Regions from separate parts of the Microbacterium sp. NPDC079356 genome, predicted to be linked through region 2. Evidence: predicted binding sites of a transcription regulator. Region 2 holds the regulator's gene; each other region holds the start of a gene.
What was found. The regulator LexA, encoded in region 2, represses DNA repair genes until DNA is damaged. The targets are predictions, from matches to a motif close to TCGAACANNTGTTCGA.

Region 1 (7,818 bases), on a different contig from region 2:
GGCCGTGTCGTGGCCGTGGAAGCCCATTTTGTGCAGCTTCTTGCCGTGGTCGAACCCGGCCATGCCGCTTTCGAGCAGCAGCAGCGAGAACGCGTCGGGGCGGTTGCCCTCTCCCGTCTTCACGAACACGACGAAGATGTCGGCGGTGGCGCCCGACGAGATGAAGGTCTTCGCGCCGTTGACGATGTAGCCGCCGTCGGTCTTCTTCGCGGTCGTCGAGATGCCGCGCAGGTCCGATCCCGCACCGGGCTCGGTCATCGCGAGCGCACCGATGATCTCACCGGTCGCCATGCGGGGGAGCCAGGTCTCCTTCTGCTCCTGCGTGCCCATGTGCACGAGGTAGGGCACGGCCAGGTCGTCCTGGATGCCGAAGGCGCCGGCGAGCGATCCCGCACCGGCCCGGATGACCTCTTCATTGACGATCGTGCGGAAGCGGTAGTCCTGCAGCATCCCCGCGCCGCCGAACTCCTCCGGCACGCTGAGCCCGATCACACCGGCCTCGCCGGCCGCGCGCATCGTCGCCCGGTCGATCTCGCCGGCGGCATCCCACTGTTCGCGCTTCTCGTTGGTGACGTAGCGCTTGATGAACTCCCTGACGACGTCGCGGAACGCTTCGTGGTCCTCGTCGTAGATGTTCCGCTCCATGTGCGGACCCCCTTCGTGTCGGCGCGACGCTGCGCTCGTGGGCGGCGTCGCCACCCTCCACTGTACGCGCGCCGTGGGATCGGATGCCAGGGTGAGCGCGACTGAGTTCCGCGGCGAGCCTCAGCCGTAGTCGGGGGCGGGCTCGAGCCCGAAGAACTCCTCGAGGGTGTGGAAGCCGCCGTCGGCGTAGGCGCCGGCCAACTCCCGACCGATGAACCGCAGGTGCCACGGCTCGGCGGAGTAGCCCGTCGTCGCGGTGCGTCCCTCCTCGTAGCGGACGATGAAGCCGTACCGCCAGGCGTTCTCGGCGATCCAGTCCGACTGCGGGGTGCCGCCGAAGCCGTCATGGTCGCCGCATCCGGAGTCGCATGCCACGACGTCCACGGCGAGTCCCGTCTGGTGCTCGCTGTGGCCGGGGCGTGCGCTCCGGAGGTCGGCGGCCGCCTTGCCGCGCATCGAGACGTAGCGGTTGTACGTGTCGACCTGGAAGTCGTAGGGGCGGAACCCGCTGCTCACCCCGATCGTGCCCGCCGCGGCCCGCACGTCGGCCGAGAGCTCGTCGAGCGCCGCCGCCGTCTCGTCGAGCAGCCACCCGCCCGCCACGATCCGGGTGTCCTGCGGACGCGCCTGCGGTGTGGGCCAGTGGTCGATCGGATCGAGGGGATGCCGCTTGTTCGCGACCACCCAGAGGCGCCCCGCCTCGTGCAGGTCGACGCAGGGGGCCGCGCCGTCGGCGATCGCCGCGCGGAACGGTTCGGCGCCGCCGAACGCGGCGATCACGTCGCGGTCGGAACCGTTCTCGAGCGCCGCGGTCACGGCATCCGTCTCGCACAAGGCCGGCTCGGCCTCGGGGGTCTCCGGCGTCGGCGTCGGTGTGCTCGTCGGCGCGGACGAGGGCGGAGCGGGGGTGGATGCCGGTTCGGCCACGGCGTCGTCGGGGGCGAGGGCGCGCGGGAGGACGACGACGAGGGCGATGATGAGCGTCGCGACGAGGGCGAGCAGGACGACCGCGCGGCGCTGACGTCGCCAACGGAGCACCCGCCGCCTCGCGGCGCTCCTCGACTCTGACACGTGACCATTGTCCCAGGCCGGAGAGTGCGTCCTCGATGTTCTACTCTCTAGGCCGCGGCATTGACTCGTCCCTCGCATATGTGTTCGACTGAGGAGATGCGGTGGCAGGGGCAGGACATCTCGACGGTCGATGAGGCCGCCCTGCCCGGGCTCGAGTCGATGGGCGGTCTCGTCCGCTCGGTGACGACGCCGGAGTTCGCCGGGATGACGTTCCACGAGGTGGTCGCGAAGTCCGCGCTAAACCACGTGCCGAGCGGTTCCGCGATGCCGTTCTCGTGGACCGTGAACCCCTATCGGGGGTGCTCGCATGCGTGCACGTACTGCCTGGATCCCGAGACCCTGGTCATGACGGCTGAGGGTCGACACAAGCGGCTCGGGGACGTGCGCGTCGGCGAGGACGTGATGGGGACGCGCGTGGACGGTGCCTACCGGCGCTACGTCCCCACGACGGTGCGCGCTGTCTGGCCCACCCGGAAAGCGGCCTACCGGATCACCCTTGCCGACGGGACGGAGATCATCGCGAGTGGCGATCATCGGTTCCTGACCGAGCGCGGATGGAAGCACGTGACGGGGACGACATCGGGCGCCGGCCGTCGTCCGCATCTGACCACGGGGAATCGTCTGCAGGGGTTCGGGATGGGCGCCCCGCGCGGGCAGAGCGCTTTCGTCGCCGAGCCGGACTTCGAACGGGGATACCTCAGCGGGATGATCCGCGGCGACGGAATGATCTTCCACGGCACGTACACCGACGCGAAGCGGGCCCGGGTGATCCACCGATTCCGCCTCGCGTTGGCGGATGTCGACGCGTTGGACCGGACTCGGCGCTTCCTGGAGCGGGCAGGAGTTCTCACGCGCGAGCGAGCGTTCACTCCGGCGACGGACGTGCGGCGGCCGATGACGGCGATCCACACGGCAAGACAGGCCGATGTCGAAACGATCGAGACGCTGATCGTCGAACCCACCGCACCCTCGTCCGCCTGGAGGGCGGGATTCCTGTCCGGCATCTTCGATGCGGAGGGTTCGTGCTCGCGCGGCATCCTCCGCATCGTCAACACGGACGAGCGGCTGCTCGAGACGGTGTCGACCTCGCTCGACCACTTCGGGATCAGCTTCATCCGAGAGCCCGTGCGGCCCAATGGGCTGAGGGCGATCCGCGTGACCGGCGGGCTGCCCTCGCGGGATCGGTTCTTCCGGATCACCAGCCCCGCCATCACTCGGAAACTGTCGATCGTGGGCGCGGCCGTGAAGACCGCGACCGATCTGACGGTGATCTCGATCGAGGACGTCGGTGAACGCGATCTCGTCGACATCTCCACGGACACCGAGGACTTCATCGCCGCCGGGGTGGTCAGCCACAATTGCTTCGCCCGCAACACGCACACCTACCTCGACCTCGACGCCGGGGCCGACTTCGACTCGCAGATCGTCGTGAAGGTCAATGTGGCGGAGGTGCTCGCGCGGGAGCTCGCCAAGCCGTCGTGGCGGCGCGAACCGGTCGCCCTCGGTACGAACACCGATCCGTACCAGCGGGCCGAGGGCCGCTATCGGCTGATGCCGGGCATCATCGACGCCCTCGCCTCGAGCGGCACGCCGTTCTCGATCCTCACGAAGGGCACGCTGCTGCGCCGCGACCTGCCGCAGCTGACGGATGCCGCGACCCGCGTCCCGATCCACATCGCCATGTCGATCGCGATCCCCCACGAACCGTTGCGCCAACTCCTCGAGCCGGGCGCGCCGTCGTTCCAGGCACGGCTCGACACCGTGAAGGCCGCGACGGATGCCGGCTTCTCGGTGACCGTGTTCCTCATGCCGATCGTGCCGCACCTGACCGACGGGATCGACGTGCTCGACGACGCGATCGCGCGGATCGCGGCATCCGGTGCGCGCCGGGTCGTCTTCGGCGCCCTGCACCTGCGACCGGGCGCGAAGGAGTGGTTCTGGCAGTGGCTGGAACGCGAGTGCCCGGACCTCGTGCCGGCCTACCGCGGCCTGTACCCGGGCGTCTCGGTCTCGGCGCCGAAGGGATACCGCTCCTGGCTGTCCGCGCGGGTGCGTCCGCTGCTGCGTAAGCACGGACTGCACGGCAGGCTCGAAGAGGAGGACACTCCCCCGCGCGGGCTCGGCCCGGTGCGGACCACGGGTCCGGTCATGAAGGCGGCGACGCGCGAGCAGGCGGCAGCGATGCTCTTCTGACTCAGTCGTCGGGGATGAGGCGCTTGCCGAGGACGGAGGTCGCGTCGCGGGCGTAGCCGATGCCGTCGTAGAACTCCGCGACCGCGTCGTTGCCCTCGCGGACCATGAGCATCACCTTCGGGCAGCCGAGCGCTTCGAGCCGTCGCTCCGCCTCGGCCACCAGCATCCGCCCGATCCCCTCGCCGCGCCGGTCGGAAGCCGATGCGAGGTAGTACAACCAGCCGCGGTGCCCGTCGTACCCGGCCATGACCGAGCCGACGACACGGTCGCCGTCCGCCGCGACCAGAAGGAGGTCGGGCCAGACGGCGCGGGCACGCGCGATGTCGCGGTGCGGGTCGTTCCAGGGGCGGGTCAGGCCGGCGTCGTGCCACAGGGACACGACCGCGTCGACGTCGGGATCACCGAGCGGGCGGATGACGAGCGGCATCCGCCCACCCTAGTGACACCGCTCAGGCGTCGACGTTCGCGGCCTGACGACCCGTGATCTCCTCGAGCACGTCGTCGCCGATGCGCGCCTCGTCGAAGGGCGCATCGATCTCTGCGCGCTCGAGCATCTCGGTCATGCGCCGACGACGCTGACGCGTGATCAGCGTGACGACCGTGCCCGCGCGGCCCGCGCGACCGGTGCGGCCCGAGCGGTGCGTGTACGTCTTGTACTCGTCGGGAGCGTCAGCCTGGACGACCAGGTCGATGTCGTCGACGTGGATGCCGCGCGCCGCGACGTCGGTCGCGACGAGCACGTTCACCTTGCCGTCGGTCAGACGCTGCAGGTTGCGGGTGCGCTTGGCCTGGTTGAGGTCGCCGTGGAGGGCGACGGCGGCGATCCCGGCATCCTCGAACTGCTCGACGAGCATCTCGGAGTACGCACGGGTCCGCGTGAAGACGAGCGTCTTGCCGTCGCGGTCGACAAGCGAGGTGAGGATCTCGGCCTTGTCGCGGTGGTCGATCACGAGGACGCGGTGGTCGATGGTGCTGGTCTCCTGCGTCTCGCCGGCGACCTCGTAGACGGCCGGGTCCACGAGGAACTCGTCGACCAGAGCAGCGACCTCGCGGTCGAGCGTGGCGGAGAAGAGCAGCTTCTGCGCGTCGTCCTGCACGAGGCGGAGGATCCGCTGCATCGGCTCGAGGAAGCCCAGCTCGCTCATGTGGTCGGCCTCGTCGAGGACGACGATCCCGACCTCGGACAGGTCGAGCTTGCCCTGCTTCTCGAGGTCCTCGATGCGGCCCGGGGTGCCGATGACGATGTCGACGCCCTTCTTGAGCGCGCCGACCTGGCGGCCCTGCGGGACGCCGCCGTAGACCTGTGTCGTGAAGAGGCCGACGCTCTGCGCGAGCTCCTGCACGGTGCGGTCGATCTGCAGCGCGAGCTCGCGCGTCGGCGCGAGGATCAGCGCCTGCGGCGAACGGCCCCACGCGCGGCGCTTGCCGGCCTGGCCGCGCAGCACACGCTCGACGAGCGGAGCGCCGAAGGCGATCGTCTTGCCCGAGCCGGTGCGGCCACGGGCGAGGACGTCACGGCCCTCGAGGATCGGACGGACGGTGGCCGCCTGGATCGGGAACGGGCTCGTGGCGCCGAGACCTTCGAGGGTGCGCACGATGTTCTGGCCGAGCCCGAGGTCGGCGAACGACGCCTGCTCGACGGATGCGGCATCCACCGCTTCGGCCTGGAGACGCTCGTGGACGACGTCGACGTGCTCCTGGTGTGCCTTCGACTTCTCGGCGGCGTTCTCCCCACGGCCACTCCCCGCGCCGCTGCCGCGCCGCGCGGAGCCTCCGGCCGCGTGGGCCCAGTCCGACCGGTTCGCGCGTTCGTCGCGGCGGGGCCGGTCGTCGCGACGCGGCCGGTCATCGAACGAGCGCGCGGTGCGGTCGGCGCGGTCGAAGCGCGGGCGCTCGGGACGGCCAGTACCGCGGAAATCGCGTGCGTCACGGCCGTTTCCGGCGTCACGAGGGGCGCGGCGGTCGAAATCTCCGCGGTCGTTGCCACGGTCGGCGCGGTCGAAGCGGGGGCGCTCGGTCCGGTCGAACCGCGCACGATCGTCGCGCTCGGGGCGGCCGTAACCGCGGACATCCTGCCCATCCCGACGCGAATCGGCCCCACGGGGGCCCCGACGATCGAAATCTCCGCGGTCGTTGCCTCGCTCGCGGTCGAAGCGCGGGCGCTCGCCACCGGCGCGGTCGAAACGCGGGCGCTCGCCACCGGCGCGGTCGAAGCGCGGGCGCTCGCCACCGGCGGCGCGGTCGCCGCGGGCGTGCGAGCGGATGCCGCGGGCCTCGGCCCGGCCGGCGCGGTCCTGCTCGGTCCAGCGGCCTTTCGCGGGTGCCGACTCCTCGGCGGCGCGGAAGCCGCGGTGCTTGGGGCTCTTACTGCCGGCGGTTCCGGCGGAGGCCTGGCCGGGGCGGCGCTTGGCGTCCTGGTAGGAGGTCTTCTTGCCGTAGCGGGGCTCGAAGTTCTGCGCGCGGCCGCCGGCCGGCTTCTTGTTCTTGGGCATGCGTGTGCTTTCTGGGTTCTCGCACGAAACAGCGCCGTGCGCGCACGCACGGTGAGACCCGGACTTCCGTCGGCCGGGGGCCATTCCAGTTACTGGTTCCGACACCACGGAGCGGGTGTCGAGATCGGCCCCGAGGACTACACAGGATGCCCGCGCACAGCGCGGTGTCCTCCGCCGACGGGTCCACGATACCCGGCCCACCTGGGAACCCGCCGCGCCGATACGCTGGCCGCATGGCCGCCGATCCCACCGGAACCCGCTTCGCCCTCCGCGCCGCCGACGTCTCGGCCGAGATCACCGAGGTCGGTGCCGCGCTGCGGGCGCTGCGCGTCGGCGGCGTCGACCTCGTCCCGGACTACCCCGACGACGCGCCGACACCCGCGGCATCCGGCATCGTCCTGGTCCCCTGGCCCAACCGCGTCCGCGACGGCCGCTGGGAGGACGACGGCGAACTCCGCCAGCTCGCGATCACTGAGCCGAAGCTCGGCAACGCGTCGCACGGGCTGCTGCGGTTCGCGTCGTACCGGGTGGAGGAGCAGACGGATGCTGCGCTCACCCTGCGGGCCGACGTCGTGCCGCAGACGGGGTACCCGTACCACCTCGCCACTCGCGTGACCTATCGCCTCGGCGAGCGCGGCATCCGGGTGACCCACGAGATCACGAACATCGGCGACGGCGACGCCCCGGTCGCCCTCGGGACGCACCCGTACTTCCGGATCTCCGACGTCGACACCGCCGACCTGTCGCTGCAGGTCGAGGCGCGGACCTGGTTCCGCCTGGACGATCAGAGCATCCCGGTCGCCGAGGAGCCGCTCGACGACGAGCACGACCTCCGCACGCCCCGACGCGTCGGCGACCTGTCGCTCGACGTCGCCTTCGCGGGACTCCCCCGCCGCGACGGACGGATCCATGCGCACCTGATCGCCCCGGACGGGCGCCGCCTCACGGTGTGGGCGGGCGAGGGATTCGAGTACGTCCAGGTCTTCACGACCGACCGCTTCCCGGGGCACGACCTGGCCGTCGCGATCGAGCCGATGACGTCTCCGGCCGACGCATTCAACTCCGGCCGGAGCCTGCGACGTCTCGCCCCCGGCGAGAGCTGGACGCTCGAGTGGGGCGCCGACCTCGTCGGCTGACCCTCACTCCTCGCGCCGCGGCTCCTCGTCGGACACCGCCGGCTCCTCGACCGCCGGCGCCTCGACCGCCGGGATCTCGATGTCCGGGGCCTCCTCGATCACGAGCGCCGTGTCGACGGCGGCCGCGCCGGTGACGACTCCTGCCGAAGCCGCGGCATCCCGACGCGCGCGTCGCGTGAGCGGCGCCTCGGTCGCGGTCGCGGCGGGCACGACGTCACCGCGCTTGGCGGCGCGACGCTCCTTGGCCCCCTCGACGAGGTTGTAGAGCGCGGGCAGCACGA
Region 2 (7,818 bases):
GTCGCCGCGGCTCGCGCGCAAGGCCGACATGACGGCGGAGAAGGCCCCGACGCCCGGGACGAGGAGTCCGGCGGCGTCGGCGATCAGGCCGCGATCCTTCGTCAGCCGCGCATCGGCGCCCGCTTCGCTGAGCGCCTTGACGGCCGAGTGGACGTTGCCGGAGCCGTAGTCGAGGACCGCGACGAGCGGTGCATCCGTCACAGGGCGCCCTTGGTGCTCGGGATGCCGGCGACGAGGGGATCGAGCGCCTTCGCCTGGCGGAACGCGCGGGCGAAGGCCTTGTACTCCGCCTCGGCGATGTGGTGCGGATCGCGGCCGGCGACGAGGGTCACGTGCATGGTCAGGCCGGCGTGGAAGGCGATCGTCTCGAAGGTGTGGCGCACGAGCGAGCCGGTGAAGTGGCCGCCGATCAGGTGGAACTCGTAGCCCGCCGGCTCACCGGAGTGGACGAGGTAGGGCCGGCCGCTGATGTCGACGACCGCCTGCGCCAGCGCCTCGTCGAGCGGCACGAGCGCATCGCCGTACCGCGAGATGCCGGACTTGTCGCCCAGTGCCTGACGGATCGCCTGGCCGAGCACGATGGCCGTGTCCTCGACGGTGTGGTGCGCGTCGATGTGGGTGTCGCCCGCCGCGCGGACCGTCAGGTCTGTGAGCGAGTGCTTCGCGAACGCCGTGAGCAGGTGGTCGAAGAACGGCACGGTCGTGTCGATCGTGCTCCGACCGGTGCCGTCGAGGTCGAGCTCGAGCTCGATGGTCGACTCGCTGGTCGCCCGCCGGACGGAGGCGGTGCGGGGCGCAGGGGTGCTCATGCCCCGAGTCTACCGAGGCATGATGGGCCGACCGCGCCCGTGACGGAGTCGGCTCAGAGGGAGGCGAGCGCCTCGAGGAACGCCGTCGACTCCTCTTCGCTGCCCGCCGTGACGCGGAGGGTGTGCGGCAGGCCGACGTCGCGGATGAGGACGCCGCGGTCGTAGAGACCCTGCCAGGTCGCCGCCGGGTCGTCCACGCCCCCGAAGAGGACGAAATTGGACCAGCTCTCGTACGGCGAGTACCCGAGCGCCGACAGGGTCGCCGAGATGCGGTCGCGCTGCGCGACGATGTCATCGACCATGCGGAGCATCGTCGGGGCGTGGCGGAGGGCGGCCGTGGCCGCGGCCTGGGTGAGTGCGCTGAGGTGATACGGCAGGCGCACCAGGCGGAGCGCGTCGATGAGCGCGGGATCGGCGGCGAGGTAGCCCACGCGCGCCCCGGCGAAGGCGAAGGCCTTGCTCATCGTGCGCGACACGACGAGACGCTCGCGGTCGTGAAGCAGCGTGAGCGCGGACGGCTCGTCGCGCGGGGCGAACTCCTGGTACGCCTCGTCGACGATCACGATGCCCCGGGAGGCCTCGTAGACGGCCTCGATGACCTCGAGCGACAGCGGCGTGCCGGTGGGGTTGTTCGGTGTGCAGAGGAAGACCACGTCCGGCTGCGCGCGTTCTATCTGCTCGGCGGCATCCGCTGCGGACAGGGTGAAGTCGTCGCCGCGCGTACCGCTCACGTAGGTGGCGCCCGTGGCGCCCGTGAGCAACGGGTACATGGAGTACGTCGGCGCGAACCCGAAGGCCGAGCGCCCCGGCCCACCGAACGCCTGCAGGATGTGCTGGAGGACCTCGTTCGACCCGTTGGCCGCCCAGATCTGATCCGGTTCGAGACCGTGGCCCAGGTAATCCGCGAACCCCTCGCGCAGAGCCGTGAACTCACGGTCGGGGTAGCGGTTGATGTCGCGCAGCGCCTGCGCGATGCCGTCGAGGATGTCGTCCGCGACCTCTTCGGGAACCGGGTGGGTGTTCTCGTTGACGTTGAGCGTCACGGGCAGCGACGCCTGCGGGGCGCCGTAGGGGATCTTGCCGCGCAGGTCGTCGCGGAGGGGGAGGTCGTCGAGACTGGCACTCACCCCGCCATCGTAGGACGTGGCGCGGCCTTACTCGCCCGCCTGCGCCGAGTAGGTGGCCGGGATCGCGATCGACTGACCGGCGTCCACCGCGGAGGACGACAGCGCGTTGAGGCGGACGATCGCGTCGATGACGTCGCGCGGGTCGCTGTCGGGCGCGATGTCCTGCGCGATGCTCCACAGCGATTCGCCGGGCATCACGGTCACGGTGTCGAAAGACCCCGCGGACGCCCCCGCGTCGCCGCTCGCGAGAGCACCCCCGCTGGAGAGGATGCCGACGCCCAGAGCGACGACCACGGGCAGTGCGGCGAGCGTGGCGAGGACACGGCGACCTCGCGTGGTCATCCGAAGGCGCGTGCGCACGACAGGCGCAGTCGCGGTGGTGATGGTGATCGCGGTGCTGGTGGTCGCGGTGATCGAGTTCATGGTGTCCTCCTCGGGGTGACCCCGGTCAGATGAGATCTTCGCCCCCGCCCGTCGGCCGGGACGGACGGGTGCGAAGTTCTCTTCCGAATCTATCTTCGAAGTTCGTCGACTGTCAAGGGTGCGGTTCTCCGCAGATCGATCGAAGACGACACGCGGTCGGCTACGGGACGATCCGATCGACACCGGATACGGTTTCGATGACCAGAGCCCATCACCAACCTCCGACATTCGAAGGCGAGTGCTCCCGGAGGGACCCCGGGGTGACGAAAGGAACGACATGAGCGACAAGCCGCAGACGCGTCGGCGCAAGAGCCTGAGCGACAAGCAGCTCGCCATCCTCGAGGTGATCCAGCGCTCCATCGCCCGTCACGGATACCCGCCGAGCATGCGCGAGATCGGCGACGCCGTCGGCCTCAAGTCGCTCTCGAGCGTCACCCATCAGCTCAACCAGCTCGAGCTGAGCGGCTACCTCCGTCGCGACCCCGGCAAGACGCGCGCCATGGAGGTCCTCATCGATCTGCCGGGCTCGGCGGGCGAGAACCCTGCGGACGTCGCCCCGAGCGTCGGCGACGCCGCGATGGTGCCGCTGGTCGGCCGGATCGCCGCCGGCGTCCCCATCACCGCCGACCAGCAGGTCGAGGAGATCTTCCCCCTCCCCCGTCAGCTCGTCGGCAAGGGCGAACTGTTCATGCTGAAGGTCTCGGGCGACTCGATGATCGACGCCGCGATCTGCGACGGCGACTGGGTCGTCGTCCGCTCGCAGGCCACCGCCGACAACGGCGAGATCGTCGCCGCCATGCTCGACGGCGAGGCGACGGTGAAGACCTTCCGCCAGCGCGACGGTCACACGTGGCTGCTCCCCCGCAACTCGGCCTTCGAGCCGATCCTCGGCGACGACGCGGTCGTCCTGGGCAAGGTCGTCGCGGTCCTGCGCGCCGTGTGACGGCGCGCACGCGAAGAGAGGGGATGCCGGGCGGCATCCCCTCTCTTCGTTGCGGCCTCAGACCCCGGCGCCCACCTCGGCGCGGACCGCGCGAGCCGCCGCGACGATGTGGCGGAGGGAGGCGACCGTCTCGTCGTACCCGCGCGTCTTCAGACCGCAGTCCGGGTTCACCCACAGGCGACGGACGTCGAGCTCCGCGACGGCGCGCTCGAGCAGCGACGACACCTCGTCGACGGACGGCACGCGCGGCGAGTGGATGTCGTAGACGCCCGGTCCGATGCCGTGGGCGAATCCGGATGCCGCGACCTCCGAGATGACCTCGCCCCGACTGCGGGCGGCCTCGATCGACGTGACGTCGGCATCGAGCGCCGCGATCGCGTCGATCACGACCCCGAACTCGGAGTAGCAGAGGTGCGTGTGGATCTGGGTCTCGTCGGCGGCGCCCGCAGTGGCGAGCCGGAAGGACCCGACCGACCAGTCGAGGTACGCCGGCTGGTCGGCGGTCCGCAGCGGCAGGAGCTCCCGGAGCGCCGGCTCGTCGACCTGCACGATCGCGATGCCCGCCCGCTCGAGGTCGGCGATCTCGTCGCGGAGTGCGAGGGCGACCTGGTCGGCCGTCTCGCCGAGCGGCTGGTCGTCGCGGACGAAGGACCAGGCGAGGATCGTGACGGGTCCGGTCAGCATGCCCTTGACGGGCGCGGCGGACAGCGACTGCGCGTAGGCCGCCCACGGCACCGTGATGGGTGCGGGGCGCGAGACGTCCCCCCACAGGATCGACGGGCGCGTCGCGCGGGAGCCGTAGGACTGCACCCACCCGTTGCGGGTGACCGCGAACCCGTCGAGGTTCTCGGCGAAGTACTGCACCATGTCGTTGCGCTCGGGCTCGCCGTGCACGAGGACGTCGAGCCCGATGTCCTCCTGCAGAGCGATGACGCGCGCGATCTCGTCGCGGAGGAACCCTTCGTAGGTCGCCTCGTCGATCTCGCCGCGCGTCGCGCGGGCGCGCGCCCGGCGGATCTCGGCGGTCTGCGGGAAGGATCCGATCGTGGTCGTCGGGAGCGCCGGCAGACCCAGCACCGCGTCCTGTGCGGCGGCACGCACCTCGAACGGGGTGCGGGATCGGTCTGCCGGGGTGAGCCCGCCGGCACGGGCGCGGACGGCGCCGTCGCGGACCCCGGGCGCCGAGCGGCGGTCGGCGAGGGCGGCCGTCGCGGCATCCAACTCCCCGGCGATCGCGTCGCGACCATCGGCGAGCCCGCGTGCCAGGGTCGTCACCTGGGAGACCTTCTGATCGGCGAAGGCGAGCCAGGACACGAGGCGGGGATCGAGGTCGGGCTCGTCGGCGAGGTCGTGCGGCACGTGCTGCAGCGACGTCGAGGTGCCGACCGCGACGGCCGCGGCGCCGAGGCCGCCGACCGCGTCGAGCACGTCCGCCGCGCCGGCGAGGTCGCCCCGCCAGACGTTCCGGCCGTCGACGACGCCCGCGACGATCACCTTGTCGTCGAGTCCCGCGACGGGCGACGGCACGCCGCCGCGGGTGAGGTCGATCGCGAGGCCCTCGGCGGCGGAGGCGGCGATCGCGCGCCAGGCGGGCGCGGAGAGCGCGCCGTATCCGGCGGCGACCAGGATCTCGGGACGGTCGCCGGAGGCGGTGAGGACGTCGAGTGAGCGGGCGGCGGCGGTCGCGAGCTCGTCGTCCGAGTACCCGAGCGACTGGCTCACGAGGGCCGGCTCGTCGATCTGCACCCAGTGCGCCCCTGCGTCGCGGAGAGCGGCGAGCAGCTCGACGTACACGGGCAGCAGGTCGTCGAGCCGGTCCAACGGGCGCGTGCCGGGGGCCGCGGCATCCGTCCCCTTCGCGAGGGCGAGGAAGGTGACCGGGCCGACGAGCACCGGACGGGTGACGTATCCGTCCGCGACGGCCTCCGCCACCTGCCGCGCGAACCGATCGCTCGAGAGGGCGAACCGCGTATCGGGGCCGATCTCGGGCACGAGGTAGTGGTAGTTCGTGTCGAACCACTTCGTCATCTCCAGCGGCGCGGCCTCGCCCACGCCGCGGGCGGCGGCGAACAGGGCCGACAGCGGCACCGACCCGTCCTCCGCACGCAGGTGCGCGAACCGCTCGGGAAGGGCGCCGACGGCCGCGGCGACGTCGAGGACCTGGTCGTAGAAGGAGAACGTCTCGGGGATCGACGAGTCACCGCGACCCAGCCCGAGCTCGGCGAGGCGGGCGCGGGTGGTCCGGCGCAGGTCGGCGGCGACGGACTCGAGTCCCGCCTCGTCGAGCGCGCCGCTCCAGTGGGCCTCGACGGCGCGCTTGAGTTCGCGGCGACGGCCGATGCGGGGGTAGCCGAGGATCGTTCCGGCGGGGAAGGCGGTCATGAGGTCTCCTCTGTCGCGGGGATGATGCCCGCCTCGCGCAGGGTGGCGAGGACGGTGTCGTGATTGTTGAAGGCGTAGAGATGGATGCCGGGGGCACCGCCCGCGAGGACGGCCCGGCAGAGATCGGCGGCGTATCGGACACCGATCTCGCGGCGACCGTCGGCGGTGGGCTCGACGTCGAGGTCGACGGCGAGGGTGCCGGGGACCTGCTCGCCCGTCAGCTCGATGACACGGCGCAGTCGGGAGGGCGAGGTGATCGGCATGATGCCCGGCAGGATCGGGATCTCGACCCCGGCACTGCGGGCGCGGGCGACGAAGGCAAGGTAATCGTCGGCGTGGAAGAACAACTGGGTGATCGCGAGGGTCGCCCCCGCGGCCTGCTTCGCGAGGAGGGCGTCGATGTGCTCGGCGGGGTACCGCGAGCGCGGGTGGCCGTTGGGGAAGGCGGCGACGGCGATGTCGACGCTCGGCCGCCGCTCGACGCGGGCGGCGCCCGGGACGCCGGGGATGGGCTCCTCGGTGTACGGGGACGTCTCGGCCTGCACGCGGTCGATGAGCTGCACCAGCTGGGCCGCGCTCTCGAGGTCGCCGAGCGCCGCCGCATCCTCTCCGGCTCCCGCCGGCGGATCCCCCCGCAGCGCCAGGAAGGAGCGTATGCCGGCGTCGAGGAACTCGCGGATGAGGGCCGTCGCCTCGGCGTACGAGCTGCCGATGCAGGTCAGGTGCGCCAACGGCTCGACGCGCGTCTCGCGCAGGATGTGCGTGAGCACCTCGAGGGAGCGACCGCCGCCGGAGCCGCCGGCGCCGTAGGTGACGGAGATGAAGGCGGGGTCGACGGCGGCGAGCCGGTCGATCGTCTCGTAGAGGGCGGCGTAGGACGCGTCGGTGCGCGGCGGGTAGACCTCGAACGAGACCGGCACCGTCGTGACCGACGGGGGCTGGATGATCGACATGGCGGTGCTCCGGAGACGGGACGGAAAGGCCTGGCGGCCGCGGACCGCACACACGGGTGCGGGGACATCGCGGGCGGGTGCCGGGCTCGGCTGTCGCTCCGGGCCCGGGGTTCCGGGCCACTGTTGATGCCCTCATGCTGCCACGCGGGTCGGCGCCGTGACGGGCATGTGACGCCCGGTTTCGATCCGGCCGCCGCGTACCGTGGAGCCATGACGACGATCGCCCCCTACGGTTCCTGGATCTCGCCGCTGTCCGCCGCCGACGCCTCCGCCGCGGCCGCGCGGTTCGACGGCGCACGGTACGTCGGCGACGAGATCTGGTGGGGCGAGTCCCTGCCCGACGAGGGCGGCCGGACGACGGTGCGCCGCGCGGCCGACGACGGCACCGCGATCGACGTGCTGCCCGCGCCCTGGAGCGCCCGGTCCCGCGTGCACGAGTACGGCGGTGGGTCGTGGACGACCTCCGACGACGGCCGTCTGTTCTTCGTCGAGAAGACAGACCAGCGCGTCTGGATGCTGCGCCCCGGCGGCGAGCCCGAGGCCCTCACCCCGGTCGACGACCGCGCCCGCCACGGCGGCCTGCGCTGGCAGGCGGGCACCCTGCTGGCCGTCCGCGAGGTCCACGACGACTCCCCCGTCCCCCGCCGGTCGATCGTTGCGATCCCGCTCGCGGGCGGCGAGGTGCGTGAGCTCGTCAGCAGGAGCGACTTCCTCGCTCAGCCCGCCCTGTCGCCCGACGGCCGGCGGCTCGCCTGGGTCGCGTGGGACCACCCGGACATGCCGTGGGACCGCACGCAGGTCCGCGTCGCGGAGCTCGACGACGGCCTCGTGTCGACCTGGCGGACGGTGACGTCGGGCGCGACCGCCGCGCTGCAGCCGGAGTGGGATGCCGCGTGCCGCCTCGTCTTCGTCGACGACCCGACGGGGCGGTGGAACCTCCGCCGCGAAGACGCGGCATCGCCCGAGGGATCCGTGCCGGTCGCACCCGCGGACGCGGACACCGGCGGCGGCCTGTGGGTGCTCGGCGTGCGGTGGTACGCCCCGCTCGCCGACGGCGGATTCGTCGCCGTCCGCACGAACGGCGCCGACGAGGTCGTGCGCATCGGGGCGGACGGCGTCGTCGCCGCGACGGACGTGCCGGCACGATCCCGCGTCGTCGTCGAGGACGTGGCGGGCTCGCG
Region 3 (7,818 bases), on a different contig from region 2:
GAGAACAACCGCCCGACCCTCAAGAAGGCCGGCTTCCTGTCGCGCGACGCTCGCGTCAAGGAGCGCAAGAAGGCTGGTCTCAAGAAGGCGCGCAAGGCTCCCCAGTACTCGAAGCGTTAATCCTTCGATGGCACTGTTCGGGACGGACGGTGTGCGGGGCCTCGCAAACGGCCCCCTCACCGCCGATCTCGCGCTCACCCTGGCCCAGGCGACCGCGGTCGTCCTGGGCCAGGGTCGTATCGCCGAAGCCCGCCGCCGCAGCGGACGCCGCCTCACCGCCGTCGTCGCACGCGACCCGCGGGTCTCGGGTCACTTCCTCAGTGCAGCCGTCGCCGCAGGACTCGCATCCTCCGGCGTCGACGTGCTCGATGCCGGCGTCCTGCCGACCCCGGCCGCCGCGTTCCTCGTGGGCGACATCGACGCCGACTTCGGCGTCATGATCTCGGCGTCGCACAACCCGGCACCCGACAACGGCATCAAGATCTTCGCCCGTGGCGGCGTCAAGCTCCCCGACGTGGTCGAGCAGCGCATCGAAGAAGCGATGGCCGGGCCCAAGCTCGCGCCCACCGGGGGAGCCGTCGGCCGCATCAGCCGCTTCGCCGACGCCGAAGACCGCTACGTCGTGCACCTCCTCGCATCCCTGCGCACCAGCCTGCGCGGCCTGCACGTCGTGCTCGACTGCGCCAACGGTGCCGCATCCGGCGTGTCACCCGAGACGTTCCGGGATGCCGGAGCGAAAGTCACCGTCATCGGCGCCGACCCCGACGGCCTCAACATCAACGAACGCGTCGGCTCCACCCACCTCGACGTGCTCACCGCCGAAGTCCTCCGCACCGGCGCCGACCTCGGCATCGCGCACGACGGCGACGCCGACCGCTGCCTCGCCGTCGACGCCGACGGTCGGATCATCGACGGCGACCAGATCATGGCGATCCTGGCCGTCTCGATGAAGGAGCGCGGCCTGCTGCAGGACGACACGCTCGTCGCGACCGTGATGAGCAATCTCGGACTCCACCGCGCGATGGCGGCCCACGGCATCCACCTCGAAACGACCGCCGTCGGCGATCGCTACGTCCTCGAGCGCATGAACGAAGGCGGCTTCTCGCTCGGCGGCGAGCAGAGCGGACACGTCATCATGAGCGACTACGCCACCACCGGCGACGGGCTGCTCACCGGCCTGCACCTCGCCGCAGAGGTCGCCCGTCAGCGCAAGCCGCTGTCGGAGCTCGCGAAGGTGATGACCGTGTTCCCGCAGGTGCTCATCAACGTGACGGGCGTCGAGCGGTCGCGGGCGACCGACCCCGACGTGGTCTCGGCCGTCGCGGAGGCAGAAGCCGAGCTCGGCGACGCGGGGCGCGTGCTGTTGCGGCCCTCGGGCACCGAGCCGCTCGTGCGCGTCATGGTCGAGGCAGCGTCGGAAGCCGACGCGCAGCGAGTCGCGGAGCAGCTTGCGGAGGTCGTGCGGGGCTGAGGCTGGTGTGCCCGCCGAGATCAGGGGGCGCGCGGCATTCCCGGCTTCTGGGCATGCCTCATCGTCGCCGCTTTCGTCATCGCCCCGATCACGACCGCACTCGTCACGGGACGCAGCTACCTCGACGTCATCTCGTTCGAGAACGTGAAGCACGTGCTGCAGAACGCGGGGCTGCGGATCTTCGACCACAGCATCGCCGGCACGCCCCTGAACGTGCCGCATCCGGGCTACTGGAACGGATCGCTCATGTCCGGGGCGCTGTCGATCCTGCTGACCCTGCCGCTCGCTGCGGCCAGCTGGTTCCTGCTCGAACGCCACGCGATGAAGCTGCGACCCGAGCGGCGCGTGCAGCGGAACGTGCAGACGGAGGCTGTGGCGGGGTAGGCGCCGGGTGCGGTGGTCTCGCGAGAAGGCGAGACGCTCGGATCAGCGGATCGCCTCGCCGCAACCGCATCGGCCGTCGCCGTGTGCGGCGATGTCCCGGAGCGCGGCCAGCACCGCGGCGTGCAACTCCTCCGGCGTCCATTCGGCGAGAGGGCGCGTTTGCACCCGCGCACCGACGATCCCGCAGGCCGAGCGCGGGATATTGCGCGTCTCATCGCCGATGTGCCCCACCCACCACGGGAAGACGGCGAGGTCGTTGCCGGACACCCGGAACCGCGCCACGCCCTCGCATCCTCACCGGCCAACTCGATCGCGAACGACTTGTGCTGTCGCCGCTCGCGGGTGACCACCGCGTTCGCAGGGCCTGCACGACGGTGGGCCAGTCGGTTATCCACAGATCGGGGAACACGTGTACGAATGTCGGAGGGGTGTGGCATCGTACAGATATGCCATTCGGGACGATGCTGCAAGAGAGTGTCGAGGGCCTCACCGCCCTCGATGCGCTCGACGTCGACACGTCTGACCTGGCGGCATCCGTCGGTCGTCTCGATGACGACACGGTGAGGACGCTCATCGCCCGCGCGGGGCGGGTGGCCCGTGAAATCGGTGTGCTGCAGGCGGTGCTCGCCGGTGTCGCGGCGCAGCGATCGAGCCGCGAGCGGGGCAGCGGTGGGCTCAGCGCCGAGACCGGGCATCGCACGCCGGTCGAGATGATCCAGGCGACCACCGGCATCACGCGCGCCGAGGCGACGCGCGCCGTGCGAGTGGGTGAGGCGCTGATGGGCGCGGGGGATGCCGGGTGGCACGGCGCGCTCGATCGACTCCTCTACGACGGGGCGCTGTCGTCGGCGCAGTACGGGGCGATCCTGACCGGGCTCGGCGATCCGCCGACGCCGGGAGCTGCGGCCGTGTGGGCCAGGGGAGCCGAACGGCTCGCCGGCGAGGCCGACCAGTGGTCGGTGGAACAACTCACCGCGCAGGCGCGCACACTGCGCGACATGCTCGACCCCGCCGGAGCCGAAGAGCGGTTCGCGCGGCGCTTCGAGCGCAGGGCGTTCCGGCTCTGGACCGACGGCGACGGGTTCTCCCGAGGATCGATGGTCTTCGACGACGAGATGGGGCCGTGGATGCGGAGCGTCCTCGACGCCGCCCTCCGCCCCCGCCGCGGCGGGCCCAGGTTCATGACCGACGCCGAACGCGCCGAGGCCGCCGCGCTCGTCGACGACGCGCGATCGAACGAACAGCTCTCGTACGACGTGCTCGTCGACGTCCTGCGCGCGGGCGCGCTCGCCACCGCGAAAGACGTGTTCGGAGCGCGTGAGCCCGGCGTGCGCGTCATCGTCACCGAGGCGCCCCGCGACGGCCTCGGGCGTCACGGAGCGACCGGGATCGTCGAGGACGGCGGCTCAGCCCTGCCCGGCTCGGTCGTCGACCGCGCGCACTGCACCGGCGGCCGCATCCGCATCGAGGTGGATGCCGCCGGCGCACCCCTCGCCGTCGGACGTGACGAGCGCCTGTTCACCCGCGCGCAGCGGGTCGCGCTCGCCGCCCGCGACGGGGGATGCCTCTGGCCCGGGTGCGAACGACCGCCGTCGTACTGCGAAGCGCACCACAGCGTGCCGTGGTCCGAGGGTGGGAGGACCGACACCGACGAGGGCGTGCTGCTCTGCCGGTTCCATCACCTGCTCCTGCACAACAACGGGTGGCGCATCGAGCGGGTCGAGGCCGGGTTCGTGCTGCACGCTCCGCTCGGCAGCGGGCGGGAGCCCGTGCCGCTCCGGTCGAAATCGCCGCTGCGGTGGCTGTGGGATCCGCCGCCCGACCGCGCGGGATGGCGCACCGCCGGGGTGCGGGCGCGGGCGTCGTGAGGTGCGTGTCGCGGCGCGCAGGTGCGGCGCGGGTTACGACCAGGTGTGGACCGGCTCGTTCGTGTGCATCGCTTCGCGGTACTCCAGAAGGGTGGCGCGCAGGGCGTCGGCACGTTCCATGCCGGTGCGGGCCCGCATCCGCTTCGCGAACCACTCCGCACCGTTCGTCTTCGTCGCGCAGCGCCCCTCGATGATCCCGAGATACCGGTCGCGCTCCGCAGTCGACACGCCCCACGCGTCCAGGCCCTGGGCGGCGAGCGGCAGCAGCGTGTCGCGCACCAACTCGGTCGCCGGCACGTGGCCCACACCCGGCCACGACAGCCGCGCGTCGATGCCGTCGCGCGCCGCCGAGAGGAAGCTCTCGCGCGCCGTCGCGAACGGCATCCGCGACCACACCGGCCGCTCATCCTCCGCGAGCGAACGCACCAGACCGAAGTAGAACGCCGCGTTCGCGACCGTGTCCGCCACCGTCGGCCCCGCCGCAAGGATCCGGTTCTCGACGCGAAGATGCGGCATCCCGTCGGCCACGTCGTACACCGGACGGTTCCACCGGTACACCGTCCCGTTGTGCAGCTTCAGCTCCGCCAGCGACGGCACCCCGCCCGCCTCGAGCACCTCCAGCGGATCCTCATCGTCGACGATCGGCAGCAGCGCAGGGAAATACCGCACGTTCTCCTCGAACAGATCGAACACCGACGTGATCCAGCGCTCGCCGAACCACACCCGCGGACGCACCCCCTGCGCCTTCAACTCCTCGCTGCGCGTGTCGGTCGCCTGCTCGAACAGCGGGATGCGGGACTCCCGCCACAGCTCCCGCCCCAGCAGGTACGGCGAGTTCGCGGCCACCGCCAGCTGCGCCCCCGCGATCGCCTGCGACGCGTTCCAATACGCCGCGAACTGCGCCGGCGACGTCTGCACATGGAACTGCGTGCTCGTGCACGCCGCCTCCGGCACGATCGAGTCGGCCGTCGTCTCGAGCCGCTCCGGCCCCGCGATCGAGATCGCCAGATCCTCGCCGCGCGCATCGAGCACCTGCTCGTTCAACAGGTCGTACCGCGAATCCGCGCTCAACGTGCTCCGGCTCAGATGCCGCTCCGCCAACGTGGGAAGGATGCCGATCATCACCAGATGCGCACCCAGGTCCTCCGACCGCGCCTCGGCCTCGTTCAGCCGCTCGCGCAAACCCTCCTCGAACGTCGTCAGCCCGCCCTCGCGCAGCTTCGCCGGCGGGACGTTGATCTCCACGTTGAAACGCCCCAGCTCCGTCACGAACGCCGGGTCCGCGATCGCCCGCAGCACCTGCTCGTTCCGCATCGCCGGGTCACCGACGGCGTCGACGAGGTTCAACTCGAGTTCGAGACCCGTCATCGGGTCATCCGTGTCGAAGCGCGCCTCGCGCAGCATCCGCTCGAACACGTCGAGGTTGCGACGGATCTTCTCGCGATGAAGGGTGCGGTCCGCACCCGTGATCTCCTGGCTCTCGACTTCTTCTCCCACCCCGCCACGATAGGTCGCGACACCGCCGCCCGCCGGGGCGTTGACAACCCGCGCCCCGTCGACCATGACGCGGTAACCCATCACGCCGCGAATAGCCAGGGGTTGGCTCGCATCCGGCCCCTGCCTAGCGTGGGTGGTCCCGGAACGCGCCGCTTCCGGAAAGATCGACGGAAGGACCAGATCATGGGACTCGACGACAAGATCAAGAACGCCGCACAGGACCTCACCGGCAAGGGCAAGGAAGCTGCCGGCAAGGCGAGCGACAACGAGCGCCTCGAAGCCGAAGGCCACCAGGACCAGACCGAGGCCAACCTCAAGAAGGCCGGCGAGAACGTGAAGGACGCGTTCAAGTAAGCCCCCACCGAACGCCCGGGCTCGCCACGGACCCGGGCGTTCGGCATCCCACCCCGCATCCGACGACTCACAGGCGGATGCCGGGGCCCGCCACACCCGTTCACGTACACTTCACTCGACGTTCTCCCCGACGCGACGCGTGATCTCCCCCCCCTCCACGGCCGTCGGCGGGCGTCCCGGGAGATCCATGAAACGGCTGACATCGCTCGACGGTCTGCGCGGACTCGCCGCGCTCATCGTCCTCGTGCACCACATCATGCTGACGTTCCCGCTGTTCGCGGAGCCCTATCTCAAGGGCCGCGCCGAGAACGGCCTTCCCGAGCTGCTCGCCTACAGCCCGCTGCACATCTTCTGGGACGGCGCGGGCGCGGTCTTCATCTTCTTCGTCCTGAGCGGTGTCGTGCTCACGCTGCCCGTGCTCAAGCAGGGCCGCGACTTCTCATGGGTCGGCTACTACCCGCAGCGACTCCTGCGCCTCTACCTGCCGGTGTGGGCGGCGATCATCGTCTACCTGGGCTGGGTGCTGATCATCCCGCGCGACCGCGGCATGGAGAGCGCCTGGCTCGACATCACGAGCAAGCCCGTCAGCCCCGAAGCGATCTGGGGCGACGCGACCCTGCTGTTCGGCACCGGTGACCTCGTCAGCCCGCTCTGGTCGCTGCAGTGGGAGATCGCGTTCTCGTTCCTGCTGCCCGTGTTCGTCTTCCTCGGCGTCCGGTTCGCCCGGTACAACTGGATCCTCGCGATCGCCGCCGTCGTCGGCATCGGCGTCTCGGCAACCCTCGGCAACCGTGCGCTCGTGTACCTGCCGATGTTCCTCATCGGCGTCGTCATCGCCACCTGGCTGCCGACCATCCGCGCGTGGAAGCCGAGCCGCGGCACGCAGGCGCTGCTCCTCCTCGCCGCACCCATCCTGCTCGTCTCGCCGTGGCTCATCCGCCCGTTCGAGTCGCTCCGCTTCCTCGTGAAGCCGTTCGACGCGGTCACCACCATCGGCGCCGTCGTCGCCGTGATCGCCGCGATCGTCGTCCCGATCTTCCGCCGCTTCCTCGAGAGCCGCGTCATGCAGTGGTTCGGGCTCATCTCGTTCAGCCTGTACCTCGTGCACGAGCCCGTCGTGATCTCGATGGCGCACCTGTTCGGCGACCAGAACCTGCGCATCGCCGCCCTCGTCAGCGCCGTCCTGTCGATCCCGCTGTCGTGGGTGTTCTTCAAGATCGTCGAGATCCCGAGCCACAAGCTGTCGCGTCGCGTCGGCGACTTCGTCCGTGCGCGCACGAAGAAGCGGCCGCAGCCGCACGCGCCCATCGCGCCCGACGTCCACGCGCACCGCGCCTGACCCCTCGCTAGACTGACGCCGGGCCGACCCGGGCCCGCTGGGGAAAGACGCAATATGGCCGGGGGAGATCCCGCACCCGTCGCTCGGCGACGCATCGGTCTCGGCGCTCACGTGTGGTGGGATGCCGTGACCAGCGGTGCCTTCTTCTCGCCCGCGGCGCTGTGGATCAGCATCCTCATCGCGGTCACGGTCCTCGCCCCGTTCCAGCACATCGACGAGGGCGCCGGGGTGGCCCACGTCGTGTCCGTCGGATTCCTGGGGTGGGCGGCGCTCGCGGTGCTGCTCGTCCCGGTCGCGCTCGCCGAGCGGCGACTGCGCCGCGCGTCGCACCGCGGCATCCTCGTCCTCACCGCGGTCGCGGTGGCCGCCGGCATCCGCCCGTTCGTCAACGAAGCCATCTACGTCGGGCTGTACGACGGGGTGCCCGACTTCGACGGGATCGGCGCGCGCATCGGGTCGAACGTGTTCGTCTGGCTCGCCGGCCTGTCGATCATCGCGATGACGGTGCGGTCGATCGAGCTCACCCGCGGTTCGCGCCGGCGACTCACCGAGGCGATCGCCGCGCTCACCGCCGGCCGCCGGCGTCTCGCCCGGTTCGAATCCGAGAACCGTGCCGAGCTCGCCCCGCTCGTCTCGCGACTGCGTCGCCGCCGCGACGAGATGCTCGCGGGCACGATCGACTTCGCCGCGGCCCGCGCATACTCCGAGGAGGTGCGCACCGCCAGCCACCGTCTCGAGGAACGCGCCGGGCTCGACCTGCGCGCCGTCGAGGGCGGCACCGGTGAGCACGCCATCGAGCCGCCGTCCCGGTCTGCGTTGACGATGCTCCGCCCCGCGCCGTACCTGCTCACCGGCTTCGTCTTCCTCGTCGGCGCCGTGCCGTACGCGTATGAGTCGAACGGACC

Region 1: the regulator LexA is predicted to act here: its motif matches at 1,789-1,804, upstream of ACPEH0_RS08225 (intein-containing Rv2578c family radical SAM protein).
Region 3: the regulator LexA is predicted to act here: its motif matches at 2,257-2,272, upstream of ACPEH0_RS12425 (HNH endonuclease signature motif containing protein).

What each region holds. Positions count from the first base shown of each region.
Region 1 is NZ_JBMWDN010000002.1:725,996-733,813, forward strand. It holds gene ACPEH0_RS08215 (acyl-CoA dehydrogenase family protein) at 1-645, opposite strand, end outside; gene ACPEH0_RS08220 (M15 family metallopeptidase) at 766-1,683, opposite strand; gene ACPEH0_RS08225 (intein-containing Rv2578c family radical SAM protein) at 1,813-3,909, shown strand; gene ACPEH0_RS08230 (GNAT family acetyltransferase) at 3,911-4,336, opposite strand; gene ACPEH0_RS08235 (DEAD/DEAH box helicase) at 4,359-6,401, opposite strand; gene ACPEH0_RS08240 (aldose 1-epimerase family protein) at 6,635-7,537, shown strand; gene ACPEH0_RS08245 (efflux RND transporter permease subunit) at 7,541-7,818, opposite strand, start outside.
Region 2 is NZ_JBMWDN010000006.1:100,603-108,420, reverse strand. It holds gene hisH (imidazole glycerol phosphate synthase subunit HisH) at 1-201, opposite strand, end outside; gene hisB (imidazoleglycerol-phosphate dehydratase HisB) at 198-809, opposite strand; gene ACPEH0_RS13145 (histidinol-phosphate transaminase) at 863-1,936, opposite strand; gene ACPEH0_RS13140 (LysM peptidoglycan-binding domain-containing protein) at 1,964-2,359, opposite strand; gene lexA (transcriptional repressor LexA) at 2,637-3,302, shown strand; gene metE (5-methyltetrahydropteroyltriglutamate--homocysteine S-methyltransferase) at 3,360-5,684, opposite strand; gene ACPEH0_RS13125 (methylenetetrahydrofolate reductase) at 5,681-6,637, opposite strand; gene ACPEH0_RS13120 (prolyl oligopeptidase family serine peptidase) at 6,848-7,818, shown strand, end outside.
Region 3 is NZ_JBMWDN010000005.1:157,134-164,951, forward strand. It holds gene rpsI (30S ribosomal protein S9) at 1-120, shown strand, start outside; gene glmM (phosphoglucosamine mutase) at 128-1,471, shown strand; gene ACPEH0_RS12415 (hypothetical protein) at 1,616-1,855, shown strand; gene ACPEH0_RS12420 (hypothetical protein) at 1,898-2,137, opposite strand; gene ACPEH0_RS12425 (HNH endonuclease signature motif containing protein) at 2,317-3,723, shown strand; gene ACPEH0_RS12430 (glutamate--cysteine ligase) at 3,757-5,220, opposite strand; gene ACPEH0_RS12435 (CsbD family protein) at 5,404-5,574, shown strand; gene ACPEH0_RS12440 (acyltransferase family protein) at 5,762-6,913, shown strand; gene ACPEH0_RS12445 (hypothetical protein) at 6,968-7,818, shown strand, end outside.